Linked DNA regions of Rhizobium rhizoryzae. The protein of the gene in region 1 binds, or shares a complex with, the protein of each later gene. Links are inferred from orthologs where the notes say so. Each region holds a gene or a part of one and is shown on either strand. Other genes may lie near its edges.

Region 1 (7,557 bases):
TCAATGGCGTCGAGCTTGATTTCTCCGCTGAAGATCTGGTGGGGCACTCAATCGATCAGGATGTCGTGCTTGCGGGAGACGTTTTCTATGATCGCGAATTTGCGGCACGCATAACCGTCTGGTTCGATGAGCTTCTGGCGCAGGGAAAGGATATCATCGTCGGTGATCCCGGTCGCTACTACCTCCCCAAGCGGCGGCTGGAAGCGCTCGGCACCTATGAGGTGCCGGTTACGCGGGCGCTGGAAGACAGCGAGATCAAGCGCACGACGGTCTGGCGATTTCTGCCTTCCGAATGATTACGGCGAGCCGCGCACCACGCAGACACCATGTTCCATGGCGCAGGCCGATTTCCCGTTTGTCTTGCCCGTCGGGGACACAGTGATGATCTTGGCGCCGGGACCAACATCGGATGCGCTCCCATTCCCGATGCCATCTGCAAAGAAGTAGATGCCGTTTCCGCGGAAGCGAACGGCGCTCAGCCCGCCTGCGAAGGTGCCGAGGCCGCGGACGTAAGAAGGCAGACCGTTGCCGCCCACGACGTCACGCCGCTGATGGCCGGATTGATAATGATAGGTATTCTGAGCGCTGAAGCGATATTCGTTTCGCGGTGAACGGTGGTTCGTCCAGCTTCCGTGACGATCCGACGGACCAGACTGTTTTGCGAGGGAATTGGGTGAAGATCCCCAGACCATATCTGCCCGCGCACCTGCCAGCGGCGCTGTCAGGCAGATTGCGACAATAAGCGCATGCTTTATCAGTCCGGCCATCATGGCTTTTCCTCTCGAAATTAAGAGTAAGTTAACCATAGTATTGGCAGAAAGTTGCATTGATCAACCCGTCATCTCGCTCGATCGTATAAAGAGGCGATGGGAAGCATGATGCTTGCGACAGAATGCGCTGTCTCCACAATCGATTAAATTTAAAAACCTTCTGAATCCGGCTTGTGATATGCCAAATCGATGGGTAAATCAGCCGATGATGCGATGCACATACTCTATGGTGAGCATGCTGCGCCGGGACCGTGCCCGTTTCAATCACGCACGAACGCCGCGAGGATTATGATGGCGAATGTAACAAACAAGCGGCCACTGTCGCCGCACCTTCAGGTCTATCGTTTTATTCCTACCATGGCCATGTCGATCGTCCACCGCATTACCGGTGGCGCCTTGTATTTCGGCACGGTTCTGGTGGCCGCCTGGCTCGTTGCCGCCGCCTCCGGCGAGCACGCCTTCAATCAGGTGAACTGGTTCTTCGGTTCCATCGTAGGACAGCTTATCCTGTTCGGTTACACCTGGGCCATGCTGCATCATCTTCTGGGTGGCCTTCGCCACATCATGTGGGATCTGGGCTATGGTTTCGAGAAGGAATTCTCGACAAAGCTCGCCAAGGCCAATCTGGTTGCTTCGATCGCGCTCACGGTTCTCGTGTGGATCGTGGTTCTGATCGTACGGTAAGGAAACACCTTATGGATATGCGTACTCCACTCGGCAAGGTTCGCGGGCTTGGCTCCGCCAAGAGCGGCACGGAGCACTTCTGGAAAGTGCGGACAACGTCGATCGCGCTGGTTCCGCTTCTGCTGTTTTATGTCGGCTTCCTGATCATGTATGCGGGCAAGCCCTACGCAGAGGTTGTTTCAGCCCTGTCCAACCCGTTCATCGCGACGATCAATGCGCTGACGATCATTGCCTCGATCGTCCACATGAAGCTCGGCATGGAAGAAATCATTCAGGATTACATCCACACCGAAGGGACGAAGTTTGCGCTTCTGATCCTCAATTCCTTCTTTTCGCTTCTGGCCGGTGGACTCTGTCTTTTCGCCGCCCTGAAGATCGCATTCGCAGGATAACATCCAATGGCTTCGATCACACCTATTGCGCAGAACGGCAAGGCCTATACCTACGTCGATCACTCCTATGACGTGATTGTCGTGGGAGCCGGCGGCGCCGGTCTTCGCGCCACACTTGGCATGGCCGAGCAGGGCTTCAAGACGGCCTGCATCACCAAGGTTTTCCCGACCCGCAGCCACACCGTTGCGGCGCAGGGCGGTATTGCGGCCTCGCTGCAGAACATGACGCCGGACAGCTGGCAGTGGCACCTTTACGACACCGTGAAGGGTTCCGACTGGCTGGGCGACGTGGATGCCATGCAGTACATGGTCATGGAAGCGCCGAAGGCGGTCTATGAACTTGAGCACTATGGCGTGCCGTTCTCGCGTAACGAGGAAGGCAAGATCTACCAGCGTCCGTTCGGCGGCCACATGCAGAACTTCGGCGCCGGTCCGCCGGTGCAGCGCACCTGCGCGGCCGCTGACCGTACGGGCCACGCCATCCTGCACACGCTCTATGGCCAGTCGCTGAAAAACAATGCGGAATTCTTCATCGAATATTTCGCGCTTGATCTGATCATGTCCGATGACGGTCGCTGCACCGGCGTCGTGGCCTGGAACCTCGATGACGGCACGATCCACCGTTTTGCGGCCAAGATGGTCGTGCTGGCAACCGGCGGTTATGGCCGTGCCTACTTCTCGGCGACCTCTGCCCATACCTGCACGGGCGATGGCGGCGGCATGGTGGCCCGCGCCGGCTTCCCGCTTCAGGACATGGAATTCGTTCAGTTCCACCCGACCGGCATCTACGGTTCAGGCTGCCTGATCACCGAAGGTGCACGCGGCGAAGGCGGTTACCTCGTCAACTCCGAAGGCGAGCGCTTCATGGAGCGCTATGCCCCATCCGCCAAGGATCTGGCATCACGCGACGTCGTGTCTCGCTGCATGACGATGGAAATTCGCGAAGGCCGTGGCGTTGGCAAGAACAAGGACCACATCTTCCTGCATCTGGACCACCTCGATCCGGCTGTACTGCACGAGCGTCTGCCGGGCATTTCCGAGAGCGCGAAGATCTTTGCAGGTGTTGACGTGACGCGTGAGCCGATCCCGGTTCTGCCGACGGTCCACTACAACATGGGTGGCATTCCGACGAACTATTGGGGCGAAGTGCTGAACGCCGACTCCAATAATCCGGATCGTATTCTGCCCGGTCTGATGGCCGTTGGCGAAGCCGGCTGCGCATCGGTTCACGGTGCAAACCGCCTCGGCTCCAACTCGCTGATCGACCTCGTGGTCTTTGGTCGCGCCGCTGCCATCCGTGCAGCGCAGGTCGTTAATCGCGATGAGCCGATCCCGGCTCTGAATGTTGCTGCCTGCGACAAGATCATGGATCGCTTCGACGGTCTGCGTCATGCCTCCGGTGCCACGCCGACGGCGGTGCTTCGCGACAAGATGCAGCGCGCCATGCAGGAAGACGCAGCCGTGTTCCGGACGCAGGAATCGCTCGAAAGCGGTTGCCAGCGTCTCTCGTCAATCTGGACCGAAATGAAGGATCTGAAGGTCACCGACCGTTCGATGATCTGGAACTCGGATCTGGTGGAAACGCTGGAACTGCAGAACCTGATGGCCAATGCCATCACAACGGTCTATGGCGCGGAAGCCCGTAAGGAAAGCCGCGGCGCGCATGCCCGTGAGGACTACAAGGATGGTCCGATGGGCGGTCGCGATGACGAAAACTGGCGCAAGCATACGCTGGCCTGGGTTGCCGACAACGGTGACGTGAAGCTGGACTATCGTCCGGTCCACACAGACCTGATTGCCGACGGCATCGATGATGCGAAGATCGCGCCAAAGGCGCGTGTGTACTGATCGATGAGCATGGTGGTCTCCTTTCCCGGAACAGTGAATAGCGCTTCTGGTGGGAGGCCACTCGGCCTGTTCGCAATCAATCTCGATCGGTCGCCGGATCGATGGCGGCAGATCGAGGCAGGGTTCGGCAGCCTGCCATGGCCCTTGCAGAGGATTGCGGGGATCGACGCCCGGCTTGACCCGGCAGCGGTTCTGGCGGTCAGACGTTTGCCGTTGCGGGTTCCGCCCAATGCTCTGGGATGGAACGCGCATCGCAACCGCTTGTTCATGCTGACGGAGGAGGCCTGCCTGGCCGGTCACATTCTGGCATGGCGAACGTTTCTGGAATCCGAATTCGACCACGGCATCATCCTCGAAGACGATGCCGTGCCGCAGCAAGGGTTCGAGGCCGCTATCGAGGCTCTGCTCCGGCAGGGGTTCGATGCGGACATCGTCAAGCTTGAGGGCATCTATCGGCCAGGTGCGCGAAAAGCGCTGAGACTCGGCAATGCCGGAGATCGGGCGTTTGTGCGTTCTCTGCGTCCGTGTTCGGGGGCAGCCGCTTACATGCTGACGCGCAAGGCAGCGCAGCGGTTGCTGGATCGTATCGGTGATGTGCTTATGCCGGCGGATGACTTCCTCTGGGCGCCGTCCTGGCACGGATTGAAGATCGCTGATCTGTCGCCGTGGGTCGTGATGCAATCCGGTGCGGCGAGCGTCATTGCGACCGATCGCGCTGCCAAAAAGGCGGATCGGGTGCCTCCGCCAGGACGCAATGTCTGGATGGCAGTGCGCCGTGGCCTAGAAAGACTTCTGCTTCTGTGGTCTGCCACCGATGGCAAGCCCTGGAAGATGGCAAATGCAGCATTGGCGCAATGGGCGCCGAATGATTATATCAAGATGAACAGTCAGGCGGTTACCGCCGAGGATCGAAGGTCCAAAAATGGTTGAACTCGCTCTTCCAAAGAACTCCCAGATGACCGAAGGCAAGGTCTGGCCCAAGCCGACCGGTGCTACCAATGTTCGCGAATTCCGCATTTATCGCTGGAATCCGGATGATGGCCAGAATCCGCGGATCGATACCTATTTCGTCGATATCGACGATTGCGGCCCGATGGTTCTGGATGCGCTGCTCTACATCAAGAACAAGGTCGATCCGACGCTGACGCTGCGCCGTTCGTGCCGTGAAGGCATTTGCGGTTCCTGCGCCATGAACATTGATGGCTCCAACACGCTGGCCTGCACCAAGGGCATGGACGACATCAACGGGACGGTCAAGATCTACCCGCTGCCGCATATGCCGGTCGTGAAGGATCTGGTTCCGGATCTGACGAATTTCTATGCGCAGCATCGCTCGATCGAGCCTTGGCTGAAGACGGTATCCCCGACTCCTGCCAAGGAGTGGAAGCAGAGCCATGAAGACCGCCAGAAGCTCGACGGTCTCTATGAGTGCATTCTCTGCGCCTGCTGCTCGACCTCCTGTCCGTCCTACTGGTGGAACGGCGACCGTTACCTCGGTCCGGCTGTTCTTCTGCAGGCTTACCGCTGGCTGATCGACAGCCGCGACGAAGCCAAGGGCGAGCGTCTCGACAATCTCGAGGATCCCTTCCGCCTCTACCGTTGCCACACCATCATGAACTGTGCGCAGACCTGTCCGAAGGGTCTAAACCCCGCCAAGGCAATTGCCGAGATCAAGAAGATGATGGTCGAGCGCCGCATCTAGTCCTGTCTTCATGGTTGACCTCGCCCTCAAATGTACCATTTGGGCGAGGTAACCGCGTGAATGCATGGTTCATTCATGCGCAATGACTTGATTTGAGACAATCATCAGCGATAATCCTTGTGCGCCGCACAGGTGTCGGTTGAGCGAAGCGGAGATTTGGGAGCTTAATGATGCAGTTCAGATATGTGGTGACCGGCGTTTTGGTCGCAGTGTCCTTGGCCGGCTGCCAGAGAACCTCTTCAAGCCCCTACAGCAATCTGCCTGGCCCCGCTCCCCTGCAGGCGCAGCCGGTTCCATCGGTACAGGCCAACCAGTTGCCTCCTCCGGGTGCTTCGGATCCGTCGCAGTTTCCGGCAGCCCCCAACAATGGCGCAGCAGGCACAGCCGTTGCTTCCTTGCCGCCAGGCGGTGGGCAGGCACCTGCTACTGCGCTTGACGTGACCAAGGAGTCGATGGTCGGCAATTGGCGTGTCAATAGCGGCGGAACGAGCTGCGACATGTTCCTCACGCTCACCAACCTCGGCAGTGGTTCGCGCGGCGGCACGCGTGGCTGTGCGGGCGAACTCACCACCATGGGCTCATGGGAAGTCTCCGGCAAGAACGTGCTGTTCAAGAACCGCAATGGTGATGTCATCGGCCGCGTCTACAAAAGCGCCGATACACGTTTTGACGGCACAACGAATTCCGGCCAGGCGATCAGCCTGAGCCGATAAGCAAATCTGATCAGATCGGACAAACGCCACCGCTTGCTGTCTCATTGGGCATCCGACTAGAGCATTTCGGTAAAACGGGATCGCCTGAAATGCTCTCTACTTCTGCTTTACGCAGTCCGGACGCAAAACCGCTGACGCACTTTTGCTGGACCTGCTCTGGCCGTGTTTGTCCGATGACGTTTGAGATTGCTGGTTTGGTTGGCGCAATGAGCAACATGCATGGCCAAACTGCCTGATTACAACAACAGCGTGACTGATGAACTGGCAAGCCTTACGGCTGCCGGTTCGCTGCAACTTGACAGGGCGCAGTTGTCTGTTGCCGGTCATCTAGACCGGGTACTTTCGCAGTTGCGCAGTCGCGTCCCGGCGAAAAAGACGAGCGCGCTTGGCTGGCTGTTCGCCAAGAAGAGCAAGCGCTCGGATCAGGCCATACGCGGTCTTTATGTTCACGGCTCGGTGGGTCGGGGCAAGACCATGCTGATGGACATGTTCTTTGCCAAGGCTCCGGTTGCCGCCAAGCGACGCTGCCACTTTCATGAATTTATGGCGGATGTGCATGGACGGATCCATGCCCACCGGCAGAAGCTGAAGAATGGGGAAACGAAGGAAACGGATCCGGTTCCGCCGGTTGCCGCCAGCATCTTTGCCGAGGCGGAACTGCTCTGCTTCGATGAATTCTCCGTCACGGATATTGCCGATGCAATGATCCTCGGGCGCCTCTTTACCGAACTGTTCCGGCTTGGCTGCATTCTCGTGACAACGTCCAACGTCGCGCCGGATAATCTCTACAAGGACGGCCTGAATCGTTCGCTGTTTTTGCCCTCCGTCGAGCTCTTGAAGCAGTATGTCGATGTGGTGACGCTGGATTCACCGACCGATTACCGGATGGAGAAAACAGCGAGCCTGCCGGTCTATCTTTCACCGCTTGATGGACGCTCGGAAGCAGCGATGGAATCCGCCTGGCATCAGATCACCGATGGCAGGAAGATCGAAGCGACGGAAATTCCGCGCAAGGGGCGGGTGATCCCCGTTCCCTGTGCTGTCGGGCGCGTTGCCCGTTTCAGTTTTGCAGATCTTTGCGAAAAGCCTCTTGGTGCTGCCGATTACCTGGAGATTGCGAAGCGCTTCGATATCGTCTTCATCGAGCGCGTGCCGCGGCTCGGTCTCAACAAGCGCAACGAAACCAAGCGCTTCATAAATCTCATCGATACATTCTACGATCGGACGGTCCGGGTGTTCATCACAGCGGAAGCACCTGCGGAATCCCTGCTCTTGGAACGTCATGGCACCGAAGGCTTCGAGTTCGACCGCACGGTTTCTCGTCTCTTCGAAATGCGTAGCCCTGATTATCTGGTACTTCATCAGGAAAAGCATAAACAAATCTGACGGAATCATGACGAAATATCTTACGTTTACGTAAGAATTTAATGCTTTAACCGATTGAAAAT
Region 2 (16,707 bases), 1.4 Mb from region 1 along the record:
CCGTGCTGGGACGCTCCGAACGGGCAGGGCGCTTTGCGGGCTTTTCGTCCCGTCGAATGGTGTGGTTCTCGATGATGCTCTCCGGTGCCTTCGCCGGACTTGCCGGAATCTCGGAAGTCTCCGGATCGATCAATCACCTCCAGCCAAGCATTTCTCCGGGCTATGGCTTTACGGCCATCATCGTTGCATTCCTGGGGCGCTTGAACCCGCTTGGCATCATCGTGTCCGGCTTCATTCTTGCGCTTACCTATCTCGGCGGTGAGGCGGCACAGCTATCCATCGGCGTGTCCGACAAGGTAACACGCGTCTTCCAGGGGCTGCTGCTGTTCTTTGTCCTGTCCTGCGATACGCTGATTCTGTATCGCATCCGCATCATTTTTAGCTCGGATCGGGCTGCCGCTGAGGGGAGGTCGTGATCCATGATTGAGGCTATCCTTCTCACCATCATCACCGCTGCAACACCACTGGTCATTGCCGCGATCGGCGAACTCGTGACGGAACGCGCCGGCGTACTCAATCTCGGCGTCGAGGGCATGATGATCATGGGCGCGGTCTGCGCCTTTGCCGGATCCTATCTCACAGGTTCCCCGCTGCTCGGCGTGTTGTGCGGGATTCTTGGCGGTGCTCTGTTTTCGCTGCTCTTCGGCTTCCTCACGCTCACGCTCGTGACCAATCAGGTCGCTACAGGTCTCGCCCTGACGATTCTCGGTCTTGGGCTCTCTGGCCAGATCGGCGAATCCTTCGTGGGGATACCGGGCGTGAAATTGCAGCCAATCGTGTTCCCGGTTCTGTCGGATATTCCCTTCGTCGGGCCGCTGCTGTTCAAGCAGGACATTACCTTCTACCTCAGCATCGCTCTCATTATCGGTGTGAACTGGTTTCTGTTCAAAAGCCGCACCGGCCTCAAGATGCGTGCGATTGGCGATAACCATGGTTCCGCTCATGCGCTTGGCATCAACGTCATTCGCACACGCTACCTCGCGGTCATGTTCGGTGGCGCCTGCGCGGGTCTCGCCGGTGCGCAGCTTTCTCTCGTCTATACGCCGCAATGGGTGGAGAATATGTCCGCCGGTCGCGGTTGGATTGCTCTGGCGCTCGTGGTCTTCGCCTCATGGCGGCCGTGGCGCGTCTTTGCAGGCGGCTATATTTTCGGCGCTGTCGGCATCCTTCAGTTGCATGCACAGGCGTTCGGCATTGGCGTGCCGTCGCAGTTTTTGTCCATGCTGCCTTACGCAGTCACTATTGTCGTGCTGATCATCATCTCGCATAATCGCCGCACGACGCTCATCAATACGCCAGCATCGCTTGGGAAACCTTTCGTTCCCGATCGGTGAAACGGTAACCGTACAACGAAGCTTCATGCCAAACAGGGGTTGAATATGAAGAAGCTCATTATCGCACTTGCCGCAACGGCAGCCGCACTCGGCGGTCTGTCCAGTGGCGCCCAGGCTCAGGAAAAGACCAAGGTCTGCTTCGTCTATGTCGGCACCAAGACAGATGGCGGCTGGACCCAGGCGCATGACATCGGCCGTCAGCAATTGCAGAAGTCCTTTGGCGACAAGATCGAAACGCCATACCTGGAAAGCGTTCCGGAAGGTCCGGATGCCGAGCGCGCGATCGAACGTATGGCCCGTTCCGGCTGTGCGATGATCTTCACGACGTCTTTCGGCTTCATGGACGCGACCGTGAAGGTTGCCGAGAAGTTTCCGAAGGTAAAGTTCGAGCATGCGACCGGCTTCAAGGCTGCACCGAACCTCGCAACCTATAACTCGCGCTTCTACGAAGGCCGTTATATTCAGGGCCAGATCGCTGCCAAGATGTCCAAGAAGGGCGTCGCAGGCTACATCGCTTCCTTCCCGATCCCGGAAGTGGTGATGGGCATCAACGCTTTCGAGCTTGGCGCGAAGTCGGTCAACCCGAACTTCAAGCTGAAGGTCGTCTGGGCCAACACCTGGTTCGATCCAGGCAAGGAAGCCGATGCCGCAAAGGCTCTGATCGATCAGGGCGTTGATATTCTGACGCAGCACACGGATACGACTGCTCCCATGCAGGTTGCTGCCGAACGCGGCATCATGGCATTCGGTCAGGCGTCTGACATGATCGCTGCCGGTCCGAAGACACAGCTAACTGCAATCGTCGACACCTGGGGCGCCTACTACATCAAGCGCACCAAGGCTCTTCTGGATGGAACCTGGAAGTCGGAGCAGATCTGGGATGGCCTGAAAGACGGCATCTTGACCATGGCGCCCTACACCAACATGCCGGACGATGTGAAGGCAATGGCGGAAGAGACGGAAGCCAAGATCAAGTCTGGCGAACTGCATCCCTTCACCGGCCCGATCAACAAGCAGGACGGCTCTGCCTGGCTGAAGGCTGGCGAAAAGGCTGATGACGGCACGCTGCTGGGCATGAACTTCTACATCGAAGGCGTTGACGACAAGCTTCCGAAGTAAGCTTTGTCAGAACGTTGATTTGATGAGCCGCTTGCCTTCATGGCAGGCGGCTTTTTCGTTTCGACATATTTCGAAACAGAACTTGAAGCAGCCCAACACTGACGTTCTTGGCCTGTTAATCGAAACGCTGCTAAAAGCGGCTCGAATTTACATGGAGAGTCGTATGGCCCGCACCTGTCTCGCTGTCATTCTCGCCGCTGGCGATAGCACGCGCATGAAGTCATCAATGTCCAAGGTGCTGCATCCGATCGCCGGATTACCGATGATCTCGCATGTCATGCGAGCGGTAAGGGATGCGGAGATCAAGGATGCCGTGCTGGTGCTGGGCCGCGATGCGGATGCGGTGGCAAAAGCTGGGGCAGTCGAGGGAATGGCGGTCTCCACCGTCCTGCAGACAGAGCGCAAGGGCACAGGTCATGCCGTCCTGATGGCGCGGGATGCCATCGCCAAGGGTTTCGACGAAGTACTTGTGACCTATGGTGATGTTCCGCTGGTTCGATCGGAAACTTTCCAGAACGCACGGTCACTTCTGAGCTCAGGCGCCGATCTTGTCGTGATCGGCTTTGAGGCTGCCGATCCCACAGGATATGGTCGGCTTCTTGTCGAAGATGGTCAGCTTGTCGCGATTCGCGAACATAAAGACGCGACGGAGGAGGAGCGTAAAGTCACCCGTTGCAACAGCGGCCTGATGGTCATTAACGGGGCCAGGGCGCTTGGCTGGCTGGAGAAGATCGACAACAAGAATGCCAAAGGCGAGTATTATCTGACGGATCTTGTTGAGATCGCCCGAGCCGACGGAGCGAAGGTCGTGGCAGTGGATGCGCCGGAAGCAGAACTGGCCGGCTGCAACACGAGGGCGGAACTGGCGTTGCTGGAAGCCAGCTGGCAGAACCGCCGCCGTCACGAAATTATGCTGTCGGGCGTCTCGATGATTGCGCCGGAAACCGTCTTCCTCGCCTTCGATACGGTGCTCCAACAGGACGTTCTGGTAGAGCCGAATGTCGTTTTCGGTCCCGGCGTTACCGTGGAAAGCGGCGCTGTCATCCACGCCTTCTCGCATCTGGAGGGAGCTCACGTAGCGTCAGGTGCGACGGTCGGTCCTTTTGCACGCCTGCGACCCGGTGCAGATCTTGGACCGGATTCGAAGGTTGGCAATTTCTGCGAAGTGAAGAAGGCGACAATCGGCGAGGGTGCGAAGGTTAACCACCTGACCTACATCGGTGACGCATCTATCGGCGCTGGTTCGAACATCGGCGCGGGAACGATTACCTGCAATTACGATGGCATAAACAAGCACGAGACACGCATTGGCGAGAACGCGTTTATTGGCTCGAATTCGGCACTCGTCGCGCCGGTCTCGATCGGCAATGGCGCCTATGTGGCATCTGGCAGCGTCATCACTGAAAACGTGCCGGATGATGCGCTTGCCTTCGGACGCGCAAGGCAGGAAGTGAAGCCTGACCGCGCAAAGCAGGTGCGCGAGCGCGCGCTTGCGTTCAAGGCCGCGAAGAAGGCAGGTCAGTAACACTTTGTCGGTTACTGTAAGAAATTGAATTTGACCGGCGCTCTCATTGCGCCTTGCGTGCAGTGCGATAGAGATTGCGCGCTCGCAGTTATCGGAAGAGGTTTTCATGTGCGGAATTGTTGGCATCGTTGGCAAGGAGCCCGTTGCAGAGCGTTTGGTTGATGCGCTGCGGCGGCTGGAATATCGCGGCTATGATTCCGCAGGTGTTGCCACGATCCACGATGGCGCGATGGATCGCCGCCGCGCAGAAGGCAAGCTTTTCAATCTTGAGAAGAAACTTGCCGGGGAACCGCTGCCCGGCACCATCGGTATTGCCCACACGCGCTGGGCGACGCATGGCGTTCCAAACGAAACCAATGCCCATCCGCATTTCGTTGAAGGCGTGGCGGTCGTCCACAACGGCATCATCGAGAACTTTTCAGAACTGCGCGATGAACTGACGGCAGAAGGTGCCGTTTTCACCAGCCAGACGGATACCGAGGTTGTCGCGCATCTTCTGGCAAAGTTCACACGTGAGGGGATGGGGCATCGCGATGCGATGCTGGCCATGTTGAACCGCGTTACCGGCGCTTATGCGCTGGTTGTGATGTTTCAGGATGATCCGGGTACGATCCTCTCGGCGCGCTTTGGCCCTCCGCTTGCGGTTGGCCATGGTCGCGGCGAAATGTTCCTGGGCTCGGATGCCATCGCGCTCGCACCATTCACAAACCAGATCACCTATCTGGTCGATGGCGATTGTGCGGTTCTGACCGCCAATGGCGTGACGATCACCGATTTTGCGGGCAAGCCGGTCGAGCGCCCGATCCAGATCTCGCAAGCGGCTGCCCTGATGGTGGACAAGGGTAACCACCGCCACTTCATGGAAAAGGAAATCTACGAGCAGCCGGAGATCATTTCTCACGCGCTCAGCCACTATGTCGATTTCGCCTCCGGCTCCATCAAACAGAAGGCCGAGGCGATCGACTTTGCAAAGCTCCGCAGCCTTGCCATCTCTGCCTGCGGCACCGCCTATCTGTCCGGTCTCGTCGGCAAGTACTGGTTCGAACGCTATGCGCGCTTGCCGGTGGAAATCGATGTGGCATCGGAATTCCGCTATCGCGATATTCCGCTGTCGAAAGATCAGGCCGCGCTCTTCATCTCCCAATCGGGGGAAACCGCCGACACGCTTGCCTCTCTGCGCTACTGCAAGGAAGAAGGCCTGCCGATTGGCGCCGTCGTCAATGTGAAGGAATCGACGATTGCGCGTGAAGCAGACGCAATTTTCCCGATTCTCGCCGGGCCGGAAATCGGCGTGGCTTCGACGAAAGCCTTCACCTGCCAGCTCGCCGTACTGGCCGCGCTTTCAATTCAGGCGGGCCGCGCAAGAGGCATCTTGACCGAGGCGCAGGAAAAGGAGCTTGTTCGCCATCTCATCGAGATGCCGCGCATCATGAGCAAGGTGCTGAACCTCATCCAGCCACAAATCGAGCAGCTTTCGCGGGATCTCTCGCGCTTCAAGGATGTGCTCTATCTGGGCCGCGGCACCAGCTATCCGCTGGCGATGGAAGGCGCTCTGAAGCTCAAGGAAATCTCCTATATCCATGCGGAAGGTTATGCCGCTGGAGAGTTGAAGCACGGCCCGATCGCCCTGATCGACGAGCACATGCCGGTGATCGTTATCGCTCCACATGACCGCTTCTTCGAAAAGACGGTTTCAAACATGCAGGAGGTCGCAGCACGCGGCGGCAAGATCATCTTCATCACCGATGAAAAGGGCGCTGCTGCATCAAAACTCGCCACCATGGCAACGATCGTGCTGCCGAACGTGGATGAAGTCATCGCCCCGATGATATTCGCCCTGCCTATCCAGTTGCTCGCCTATCACACGGCCGTCTTCATGGGCACCGATGTCGACCAGCCCCGCAATCTGGCAAAATCGGTCACCGTCGAGTGACCGGGAGCAAGGTTTCAGCCTTGCCAAATATTAATCGATACGCACTTGCGAGGCGGGGAGAGGTCCGGCATTGTCCGGGTTCACCCGCCTTCAACGGCAGTGCAGCATGATTCTTGGAAGTAGTGGATGGAAAGCCCGGAACGCATAACGCTCGCCGGTCGGCTTCGGAATAACTTCCTGACCGGTCTGATCATTTGTGCGCCATTGGCCATCACGATCTGGCTGACCTTTGCTTTCATCGATTGGGCAGACAGCTGGGTAACACCCTACATTCCACAGCGTTACAATCCTCAGTACTATTTCGACATCACCATTCCGGGCCTTGGCCTGCTCATCGCGATGATTCTGATCACCGTGATCGGGTTTCTGGTCAAAAACCTCATTGGTCGGTCGATCGTCAATTTTGGCGAGTCGATCCTGAACCGCACGCCCTTGGTGCGTACGCTCTATAAGAGCCTGAAGCAGATTTTCGAAACTGTGCTCAAGGATCAGTCGACCTCGTTCAAGAAGGTCGGTCTTGTTGAGTTCCCTTCACCTGGAACCTGGGCGCTGGTCTTCATCGCGACGGAAGCGCAAGGCGAACTGGCACATCGCTTTAACGAAATGGGACAGGAAATGATTGCTGTGTTCCTGCCACCGACGCCTGTACCAACCGCGGGTTTCCTGATGTTCGTGCCGAAGGAAAAGTTGATCATTCTGGACATGTCGCCTGAAGATGCGGCCAAGCTGCTGATTTCCGGGGGGCTTATCGCGCCGGAGTGGACGCCAAGGCCAGTCGTGAACTGAGCGTAAGCTTCATCGGACTGTCATCAATCGCTCATAGATACAATCGGCGATCACACCATGTTCAACTTTGCGCCAGATCGACAGGCGCAGCGCAGGGCAGACATGGGTTCTCCACCTCAAAGGATTGTTCTCATGAAGTCTCCATCCACGTTTGCACGCCGTTGCGCCAGCCTTGCACTGGCAGCCTCTGTATTTGCGATGCCATTCGCAGTCCATGCTGAAGGCTCGGTATCAGCAGCCGGTATCACCATTTCCACCAAGGGTCTCGTCGCCGTTGGTCGTATCCCCGCGAACCAGAAAGACAAGTTCAACGAAACCTTCGGGTCGGGTTCGGGTATGGCGATTGATCCGACCGCATGGAAGAAGGACGGAGATGCTTATACCGGAGCGCTCTGGCTGCTTCCGGATCGTGGCTACAACGTCGAAGGGACCACGGATTACAATGACCGCCTGAACCGGATCGAATTCCGCCTGACCCCCGCAGCCGGCGCCGTACCTGCCGAGAAGCAGCAGAAGGGTCTGGAGGCAAAACTCGCTGATACAATCCTTCTGACGGACGATCAGGGGAAGAACATGACGGGGCTTGATCCTGAATCCGGAACGCGCCCGGCATCCGGCAAGCTACCGCTTCTCCCGCAGGCGCGCATGGGCAAGATTGCACTCGATCCTGAAGCGATTGTTCGTCTGAAGGATGGCTCATTCCTGATCAGTGATGAATATGGTCCCTACATCTACCACTTCACCGCAGATGGTAAGATGGTCTCGGCTATGCAGCCGCCGAAAGCACTGTTGCCGATGCGCAAGGGCGAGGTGAACTTCTCTTCCAATAACGTCGATGCAGACGGCAAGAAGCCTGATCCCAAGGATCCGGACACCGGGCGCCAGAACAACCAGGGCCTCGAAGGCATGTCGATGACTCCGGACGGTAAGTTCGTGATTGCTGTTCTTCAGTCTGCGGCACGTCAGGATGGTGGCGATTCCGGCCAGACCCGCATGAATACGCGTGCGTTGGTGTATGATGCCGCTGACATCGACAATCTAAAACTGCTGCACGAATACGTCGTGCCGCTACCCACCTTTGATAACAAGGGTAAAGTGGCCGTTGCCGCGCAGAGTGAAATCGTCGCCCTGTCCGACAAGGCCTTCCTCATGCTGGCCCGTGACAGCAATAACGGTCAGGGACTGAAGGGCGATACGTCGGTGTACCGCAAGATCGTTGCCGTCGATCTGTCTAACGCAACGGACATTGCCAACACCAGTTTTGATGCTGACAAGCCGGTGGCTCCCAAGGGCGTTGTCGATGCTTCGGTCAAGCCTGCCACGCTCACGCCTTTCATCGATCTGAACGACAGTGCTGAGCTCGATCGCTTCGGGCTGCACAATGGCGCCCCGAACGATAAGAACAATCTTTCGGAAAAATGGGAAGCGATGAGCATCGCAAGCGCGCTCGATGCCAATGCGCCGGATGATTACTTCCTGTTCGTTGCCAACGACAACGACTTCCTGACACAGGACGGTTATCAGGTCGGTGCCGCCTACAAGGCTGCAGATGGCGCGGACGTCGATACCATGTTCCAGGTCTTCCGCGTCACACTTCCGGGCGTGAAGCATTAATATCAACTGAGACAGGAGGGGATTGCCCGTCCTGTCTCTTGCTCTCGCAACAGTTACGGATCTCAGGAGCTGACGGAAACAACCACGGTTCCCATCGGGAAACTGATTGCTCCGAAAGTGCCAACTGCCTTATCGACGCCGGATGGGACGGAGAGAGTGTTTCCGGGTGGATTGGACGCATCGATAGTGAGGGTTTCTTGTCCTGCGACTTTGTCGCCCTTCCAGAACTGAATGTTCAGCGTTGCTACCCCTCCACTTACATTCTCTACAAGTAACCGATAGGCGCTGATAACCGAAGTTGGGGTGACAGGCACCTCGAATGAAGAGGCGCCTGCCTGAAAGTCGGAAACGGAAAAATTAACCTGAAAGCCATTTGACATAATTCAATCCTCAAGTTTGACGACTTAAGGTACTTCTTGAGGTTGAATTTATTATGAACAACACGCCATGATAATTGCCGCTATCCAGCCCGCAGATATCGGATCGCCTCATCGCGCCGATGCAGGTAGAGCAGAACGCGAAGCGCTTGCCCGCGCTCACTCGTCAGTTCCGGATCTCGTTCCAGGATGTAGGTCGCATCCTTGCGGGCGATTTCCAGCAGGTCGCCATGGGCCTCAAGGCTTGCGATACGAAAGCCGGGTGTGCCGGATTGCCGCGTTCCCAGCAATTCGCCTTCGCCACGAAGTTTTAGATCCTCCTCCGCGATCAAGAACCCATCTTCGCTGTCTCGCAAAATGGAAAGGCGCGCCCGACCAGTTTCGCTAAGCGGTCCCTTGTAGAGCAAAATACAGGTTGAAGCCTCGTCGCCACGACCAACGCGCCCGCGCAACTGATGCAGTTGCGCAAGGCCGAACCGTTCCGCATGCTCGATGACCATGATCGTTGCATCGGGAACGTCGACGCCAACTTCGACAACGGTCGTTGCGACAAGCATTCGCAGTTCCCCGGCCTTGAAGGCCGCCATAACCGCATCCTTTTCCGGACCGGTCATCCGCCCATGAACAAGACCCACCTTGGGACCCAGTGCCTTTGCAAGAACCGCGTGTCGCTCTTCTGCCGACATCAGTTCGGAAAGATCCGATTCCTCAACGAGAGGGCAGATCCAATACGCTTTCTTGCCGTCGGCGATGGCGGCGCGCAAACGTGCTACGATCTCGTCTGTCCGCTCCGTCGGCACCGTCACGGTCTGGATCGGCTTGCGACCCGCTGGCTTCTCCGTCAGTTTGGAGACATCCATGTCGCCGAAGGCTGCGAGTACCAGTGTGCGCGGGATTGGTGTTGCTGTCATGACGAGAAGATGCGGGTTGGCGCCTTTGGCCGTTAGCCGCAAACGCTGGTGAACACCAAAGCGGTGCTGCTCGTCCACCACTGCCAGCATGAGGTCGTGATAGATAATGGCGTCCTGAAACAGCGCATGGGTGCCGATGATGATCTGCGCCTCCCCGGAGGCAATCCGGCTCAGAACCTCGTCGCGCTCCTTGCCCTTTACCCGTCCAGTCAGAACCTCCACCTTCAGCCCGACCGCCGCACCGAAGCGGGAAATCGTCGCATGGTGTTGCCGGGCAAGAATTTCGGTCGGCGCCATCAGCACAGCCTGTCCGCCTGCCTCGACGACGTCAGCCATGGCCATAAGCGCCACAAGCGTCTTGCCCGCGCCGACATCGCCCTGCACCAGCCGCAACATGCGCTCCGGCTTTTCCATGTCCTGCAGAATTTCGGAGATTGCCGTCTGCTGGCTGTTCGTCAGCGAAAAGGGCAGGGTCTTGCGGATGGCTTCCCGCAAACTACCCTGTACCTTGATCGGTCGGCCCGCCGCCTTGCGCATGCGCTGACGAACAAGCGCCAGAGAAACCTGGCCCGCCAGAAATTCATCATAGGCCAGACGGCGGCGCGCAGGCGTCTGAGGGTCGAGATCGGCTGCATCCCGAGGATCGTGCAGGCGGCGGAAGGCATCCGCGGTCGAGGGCAAGCCCTGTTTCTGCTGAAGCGGAATATCCATCCATTCCGGCAGGTTGGGCAGACGTGCAAGCGACCCCTCTACGGCCCTGCGAATGACTTTTGGAACCAGACCGGCCGTCATGGGATAGACCGGCTCTACCAGGGGCATATCGGCCGCTTCGGATGCCTTCACCATCAGGTCCGGATGCACCATGGAGGCACGGCCATTGAACCAGTCCACCTTGCCGCTGACGAGGATCTCTTCGTCGATGGGGAGGGCTTTTTCGAGCCAGTTGCCTTTCACCTTAAAGAAGGTCAGCGCCAATTCGCCGGTCTCATCGCGCAGGAACACGCGATACGGCATGTTGCTCTTGCCCGGTGGAGGCGGCTGATGCCGGTCGACATGGCCCTGCACAGTCACGATCACGCCTTCCGGTGCCAACGCAATGCCCGGGCGGTTTCTGCGATCAATCAACGACGAGGGGGCGTGGAAGAGGATATCCACCACGCGGCAGTCATCCGCATCCTCGCGGTTGGTGACGCGGGCAAGCAGTTCTGCCAGTTTTGGGCCGATGCCGGGCAGGCTTGAGACGGACGCAAAGAGCGGATCGAGAAGGGCTGGACGCATGGCCGGGAAAATGCGCTGGAAAATGCATGTTTGGCAAGGCTGACAAGCAGAAGTTTTCGGCCTATATGACGCGTACAAACAGGGTACACGCTCATGACAGGACTGTCGCGCAGCAGCGCTGATCTCGATCCCCGCCGTCGTCGCATTCTTTATCGGTGCTGGCACCGTGGGATTCGCGAAATGGATCTCGTGTTCGGACAATTTGCCGAAAATGAAATCGCCTCTCTTTCGGATCAGGAACTCGATGAATTCGAGACGATCATGGCCGAAGAGGATCAGGATCTGAACCGTTGGATCACCGGTGCCGATCCCGTACCTGCGCATCTGCAAACGCCGATGTTCGAGCGACTTTGCAAATACCGGCCTGACTTCGATATCGTGACGATTGCCTCCCTCGCTGAGAAGCACGGTCCGCGTTCATGATTTCTGGCTTCGATGCGAAAAAACTGGCCGCTTCGGCGGCAGGGTTCACTGTTGCCAACGTGCAGGCGGGCATGGAGCCTGTCCTGCTGGCGGAAATGGCCCGGGCAGGGCAGCCGGTTGCCTATGTCATGTCGGACGGCCACCGGATGGCGGACCTCGAGCAGATGCTCGGCTTTGTTGCGCCAGACATCCCGGTGCTGACGCTACCCGCCTGGGACTGCCTGCCTTATGACCGTGTTTCGCCGAGCGCTGATACCTCGGCAAGACGTCTCGCCGCTCTCTCTGGCCTGATTGCCCACGCGCGCAAACCGCATCCGGCAATCGTGCTGGTGACCGTCAATGCGATGATGCAGAAAATTGCGCCAGCCGACGTGATTGAAAGCCTCGCCTTCTCGGCCAAGCCCGGCAATACGATCCGCATGGATGACATCGCGGCCCGGTTGGAGCGAAACGGCTTCGACCGTGTGCCGACCGTGCGCGAAGTCGGCGAGTTTGCCGTTCGCGGCGGCATCCTCGATGTCTTCGTTCCCGGAAGCGAGGAGCCGGTTCGACTGGACTTCTTCGGCGACACATTGGAAACCATTCGCACCTTCGACCCGGCCAGCCAGCGAACGACGGGTCAGGCCCGCGCGCTCGATCTGAACCCGATGAGCGAGGTGACGCTGACGCCGGAAACCATCAGCCGTTTCCGCAAGTCATATCTCTCCACATTCGGCGCGGCAACGCGTGACGATGCGCTTTATCAGGCGGTGTCTGAAGGCCGCCGCTATGCGGGCATGGAGCATTGGCTTCCCCTGTTTTATGAGAAGCTGGAAACAGCATTCGATTATCTTTCCGGTTTCCGTATCGTCACCGACCATACGGCGCGTGAAGCTGCGCTGGAGCGTTCAAAGCTCATTCTGGATTATTATGAGGCGCGCCAGTCGTCCGGCACCGGCGGCAAGGGCGGCGCCGCACAGTCGGCTCCTTACAAGCCTCTGTCGCCCGGCCAGCTTTATCTGGAGGGCAAAGGCTTCGGCGCGCTGCTGGATGCCGTCCACGCCATTCGCCTGACGCCGTTCAATGAGCACGAGGGCGAGAGCCGCAAGATCGTGACGGTCGATGCCCATGCCGGTCCGCGGTGGGCGAAGGCGCAGGCAGAAGCCGAGCAGCAGTCGCGTGACGAACGGACAAACGTGTTCGATCTCGTCGTGAAGCACATTGCCGACAAACGCGCCGAGGGCTCGAAAGTACTGATCACCGGTTGGTCCGCCGGTTCGCTGGATCGGCTTCTCCAGGTGCTGGACGAGCATGGCCTGAAGCGCATCAAGCAGATCGAGAAACTTGCCGATCTCCGCAGGCTGGACAAGGGCGAGGCGGCTTCCGCCGTCCTCAGTCTCGAAGCAGGCTTTGAAACCGGCGATCTCGTCATCATCGGCGAGCAGGATATTTTGGGCGACCGTATGGTTCGCCGTTCCAAGCGCCGCAAGCGTGGCGCGGACTTCATCTCGGAAGTCGCAGGCCTCGATGAAGGCTCTCTGGTCGTTCATGCCGAACACGGCATCGGGCGCTTTGTCGGCCTCATCACGATTGAGGCCGCGGGCGCGCCCCGTGCCTGCCTTGAGCTTCACTATGCCGATCAGGCCAAGCTCTTCCTCCCGGTCGAAAATATCGACCTCCTGTCGCGTTATGGATCTGACGCTGCGGAAGCCCAGCTCGATAAACTGGGCGGTGGTGCCTGGCAGGCTCGCAAGGCCAAGCTCAAGAAGCGCCTGCTGGACATGGCCGATGCGCTGATCAAGCTCGCAGCCACGCGCATCACGCGCCGAGCACCGGTCTTGGAAACGCCTGAAGGGCTGTACGACGAATTCGCCGCACGCTTCCCCTATGATGAGACGGAAGATCAGGCGAATGCCATCGATTCCGTGCGGGAGGATCTGGCCGCCGGTCGCCCGATGGATCGCCTCGTCTGTGGTGACGTCGGCTTCGGCAAGACGGAAGTGGCGCTCCGTGCTGCATTCTTCGCCGCCATGAATGGCGCGCAGGTGGCCGTCGTCGTGCCGACCACCTTGCTCGCCCGGCAGCATTTCAAGACGTTCCGCGAGCGCTTCCGCGGCCTGCCAATCCGGGTGGAACAGGCATCGCGCCTCGTGACCACAAAGGAGATGAACCAGACGAAGAAGGATCTGTCCGAGGGCAAGGTCGATATCGTCGTCGGCACCCATGCGCTGCTCGGCACCGGCATCAAGTTCGCCAATCTCGGTCTGCTCATCATCGACGAGGAGCAGCATTTCGGCGTCAAGCACAAGGAAAAGCTGAAGGAGCTGAAGAGCGACGTTCACGTTCTGACGCTGTCCGCGACGCCAATCCCGCGCACACTGCAACTGGCCATGACCGGCGTTCGCGAGCTCTCGCTGATCACCACACCGCCGGTGGATCGCATGGCGGTTCGCACCTTCATCTCGCCGTTTGATCCTTTGGTCATCCGCGAAACTCTGATGCGCGAGCATTATCGCGGTGGACAAAGTTTCTATGTCTGCCCGCGTCTGGCGGACTTGCCGGATATTCAGGCCTTCCTGCAATCGGATGTGCCTGAATTGAAGGTGGCGATTGCTCATGGGCAGATGCCAGCGGGCGAGTTGGAAGACATCATGAACGCGTTCTACGACGGCAAATATGATGTTCTTCTGTCGACAACCATCGTCGAATCCGGCCTGGACGTTCCGACGGCCAATACGCTGATCGTTCACCGCGCCGATATGTTTGGTCTCGCGCAGCTCTACCAGTTGCGTGGACGCGTTGGCCGTTCAAAGGTCCGCGCTTTTGCGCTGTTCACATTGCCGGTCAACAAGCAGTTGACGACCACCGCAGAGCGCCGCCTCAAGGTTCTGCAGTCGCTCGATACGCTGGGCGCGGGCTTCCAACTGGCCAGCCACGACCTCGATATTCGCGGTGCAGGAAATCTTCTGGGCGAAGAGCAGTCTGGTCACATCAAGGAAGTCGGCTTCGAGCTTTACCAGCAGATGCTGGAAGAAGCGGTGGCCGAGGTGAAGGGCGAAGACGAGATTCTGGACACAGGTTGGTCGCCACAGATCTCTGTCGGCATCACGGTCATGATCCCGGAAAACTATGTGCCGGATCTACACCTGCGCATGGGTCTTTATCGTCGTCTTGGTGAGTTGACCGAGTTGAAGGAAATCGATGGCTTCGGCGCCGAGATGGTGGACCGTTTCGGGCCCATGCCAGTCGAGGTGCAGAACCTGCTGAAGGTCGTCTTCATCAAGTCGCTCTGCCGTACGGCCAATGTCGAAAAGCTGGAAGCTGGTCCGAAGGGCGTCGTCCTGCAGTTCCGCGACAAGCAATTCCCCAATCCGGCTGGACTGGTGGGCTATATCGCGAAACAGGGCAGCATGGCGAAGATCCGGCCGGATCACAGCGTGTTCCTCAACCGCGATCTACCGACACCGGAAAAGCGCCTCAGCACGGCAGCGCAGATCATGGTTCAACTCGCGGATCTGGCAAAGCAGGCATGAATGCGTAAAGCGGTCAGGCCGGGTTGTCCGGCTTGACCGCCAGAGCCGCCTCGCTTTGTCCTGCGACCGGCGGCGGCAGGCTGGTACCTCGCTTGCGTTCACGAATGAGCGTCAAAAGCCCGGAACCGACGATGAGGGCGATACCCACCGCCATCCAGCGGTCAACCGAATCGCCAAACACAAAGTAGCCGAGCAGGATTGCCCATAGCATCTGGCTGTACTGGATCGGGGTCACGATCGCCGCCGGCGCGTAGTAGGATGCAATCATCAGAAGCACGGTACCAACAGCCGCCAGCAGTCCGAAGGCTGTCAGCAGAACAAAGTCCCAAGCCGTTGGCATCATCAGGGTAGGCAGCATCAGCACCGCGCAGATGATGAGACTGCCGAGAATTCCGGCGCCGTACATCGAGATGTTTTTCTCGCTTGGACCCAGCTTGCGGTAGATGATGACGGAGACGGCACCGGTGAAGCCTGAAGCGAGTGCCGTCAGGTGACCGAAAGACAGTTCTCGAAATCCGGGTCGCAAGACGACGAGTACGCCGATAAAGCCGATAATCACGGCTGCCCAGCGCTTTGCTCCCACCCGCTCCTTCAAGAAAATGACCGACATGATCGTCGCGAACGACGGCAGGAGGAAGATCAGACAGAATGCTTCCGCCATGGAGAGTTCGGTGAAGGCGATGATACTGCCGACAGTACCGATCGTGGCGCAGACAAAGCGTAGCAGCCAGAGCGGGCGGTTGGTGGTGCGCACCATGTCGCTCCATCGGTCGCCCTTTTTCAGCAGGAACGGGACCGCCGCAAAGCCAACCACCGTTCCAATGAAGCCTGCCTGAAAGGCCGGAACGCGTCCTTCGACGAGTTTCACGGCAGCATCGCTGAAGGAGTAGGCTGCAAAGCAAAGAAAGGCGATGAAAATGCCTTTGAGGGTCGTATCTTGACTGGACAAGGGAGCGATTCCGGCAGGTGTTGTCCTGCCGGATTAGGCTTCTCTTACAAAGGCGTCAATTCAAGTTCGCGCGGGCTTCTGCTTTTGCTTTCGCAATGTCCACGAATGCGTTGGCCAGCACATCCGGCGTTTGAGCCCCACTCACCGCGTATTGCTGCTCGATGATGAAGAAGGGAACCCCGTTGACGCCCATCTTCTGCGCGGCCTCGATCTCGCCAAGAACAGTGTCGATGTCGGCATTCGAATTCAGCAATGCTGCAACAACATCATGCTGGAGGCCGGACTGAACAGCGATGTTCAGCAGAACATGTGTATCGCCGATATTGCGGCCTTCCTCGAAGTTCGCCTTGAACAGAGCCGTCACGACACGGTCCTGCACATCGCGACCCTCCATTGAGGCCCAATGGATCAAGCGATGCGCATTCAATGTGTTGGGTCCGACTTTGATCGCTTCGAAATTGAAGTTGATTCCAACGTCACGGCCGAGTTCTGTCAGCATATCGTGAGCGCGCTTGACGGCTTCCGCACCGCCCAGCTTTTTCTCAAGCGCGGCCTTCTGGTCAACGCCCTCGGCGGGGTAGTCAGGATTCAGGCGGTAGGGACGCCAGTTGATGTCGATCTGCACCTGATCTTGCACTTCAGCAATCGCGAGTTCGAGACGCGCCTTGCCAAGATAGCACCATGGGCAAACCACATCGGATACAAGGTCAATGGTCAGCTGTTCCATAAGGGCCATCCGTCAGTTGGTTCGTTCGTTACTTACTTCTGCGCCCGCACATCCCACCAGGTAGGAAGCTGGTAGCCATAAAGCGGAAGTTTGTCGCTATGCTCTATGTACTTCCAGCGCGCAACCCATTGTTCCGGAATGTGATAGAGCGGCACAAGATAATTGCCGGCAAGCAGCAAGCGGTCGTAAGCCCGTACCGCAGTTTCAAAATCTTCGCGG

Evidence for each region.
Region 2: the proteins of sdhA (region 1) and G6N80_RS18940 are in contact, whole or in part, in a crystal structure (PDB 6C12), measured with the Escherichia coli proteins. The link is inferred for Rhizobium rhizoryzae from one-to-one orthologs.

What each region holds. Positions count from the first base shown.
Region 1 is NZ_CP049250.1:1,315,385-1,322,941, forward strand. The notes cover bases 1,309-4,273. They hold sdhA (succinate dehydrogenase flavoprotein subunit), read left to right. Parts: upstream 1,309-1,852; coding sequence 1,853-3,694; downstream 3,695-4,273. Other genes in these bases: sdhC (succinate dehydrogenase, cytochrome b556 subunit), read left to right, coding at 1,309-1,454; sdhD (succinate dehydrogenase, hydrophobic membrane anchor protein), read left to right, coding at 1,466-1,846; G6N80_RS12450 (glycosyltransferase family 25 protein), read left to right, coding at 3,698-4,273. In the rest of the region: G6N80_RS12425 (class I SAM-dependent methyltransferase), read left to right, coding at 1-296; G6N80_RS12430 (hypothetical protein), read right to left, coding at 297-767; more of sdhC, read left to right, coding at 1,062-1,308; more of G6N80_RS12450, read left to right, coding at 4,274-4,624; G6N80_RS12455 (succinate dehydrogenase iron-sulfur subunit), read left to right, coding at 4,617-5,396; G6N80_RS12460 (protease inhibitor Inh/omp19 family protein), read left to right, coding at 5,567-6,109; cell division protein ZapE, read left to right, coding at 6,329-7,495. UniProt on the Escherichia coli protein: Two distinct, membrane-bound, FAD-containing enzymes are responsible for the catalysis of fumarate and succinate interconversion; the fumarate reductase is used in anaerobic growth, and the succinate dehydrogenase is used in aerobic growth.
Region 2 is NZ_CP049250.1:2,716,669-2,733,375, reverse strand. The notes cover bases 9,839-12,635. They hold G6N80_RS18940 (succinate dehydrogenase assembly factor 2), read left to right. Parts: upstream 9,839-10,970; coding sequence 10,971-11,300; downstream 11,301-12,635. Other genes in these bases: mfd (transcription-repair coupling factor), read left to right, coding at 11,297-12,635; recG (ATP-dependent DNA helicase RecG), read right to left, coding at 9,839-10,877. In the rest of the region: G6N80_RS18985 (ABC transporter permease), read left to right, coding at 1-416; G6N80_RS18980 (ABC transporter permease), read left to right, coding at 420-1,334; G6N80_RS18975 (BMP family ABC transporter substrate-binding protein), read left to right, coding at 1,380-2,453; bifunctional UDP-N-acetylglucosamine diphosphorylase/glucosamine-1-phosphate N-acetyltransferase GlmU, read left to right, coding at 2,617-3,978; glmS (glutamine--fructose-6-phosphate transaminase (isomerizing)), read left to right, coding at 4,085-5,911; G6N80_RS18960 (DUF502 domain-containing protein), read left to right, coding at 6,038-6,697; G6N80_RS18955 (esterase-like activity of phytase family protein), read left to right, coding at 6,830-8,311; G6N80_RS18950 (hypothetical protein), read right to left, coding at 8,374-8,691; more of recG, read right to left, coding at 8,772-9,838; more of mfd, read left to right, coding at 12,636-14,812; G6N80_RS18930 (DMT family transporter), read right to left, coding at 14,826-15,761; G6N80_RS18925 (DsbA family oxidoreductase), read right to left, coding at 15,817-16,488; G6N80_RS18920 (extracellular solute-binding protein), read right to left, coding at 16,521-16,707. UniProt on the Escherichia coli protein: An FAD assembly protein, which accelerates covalent attachment of the cofactor into other proteins.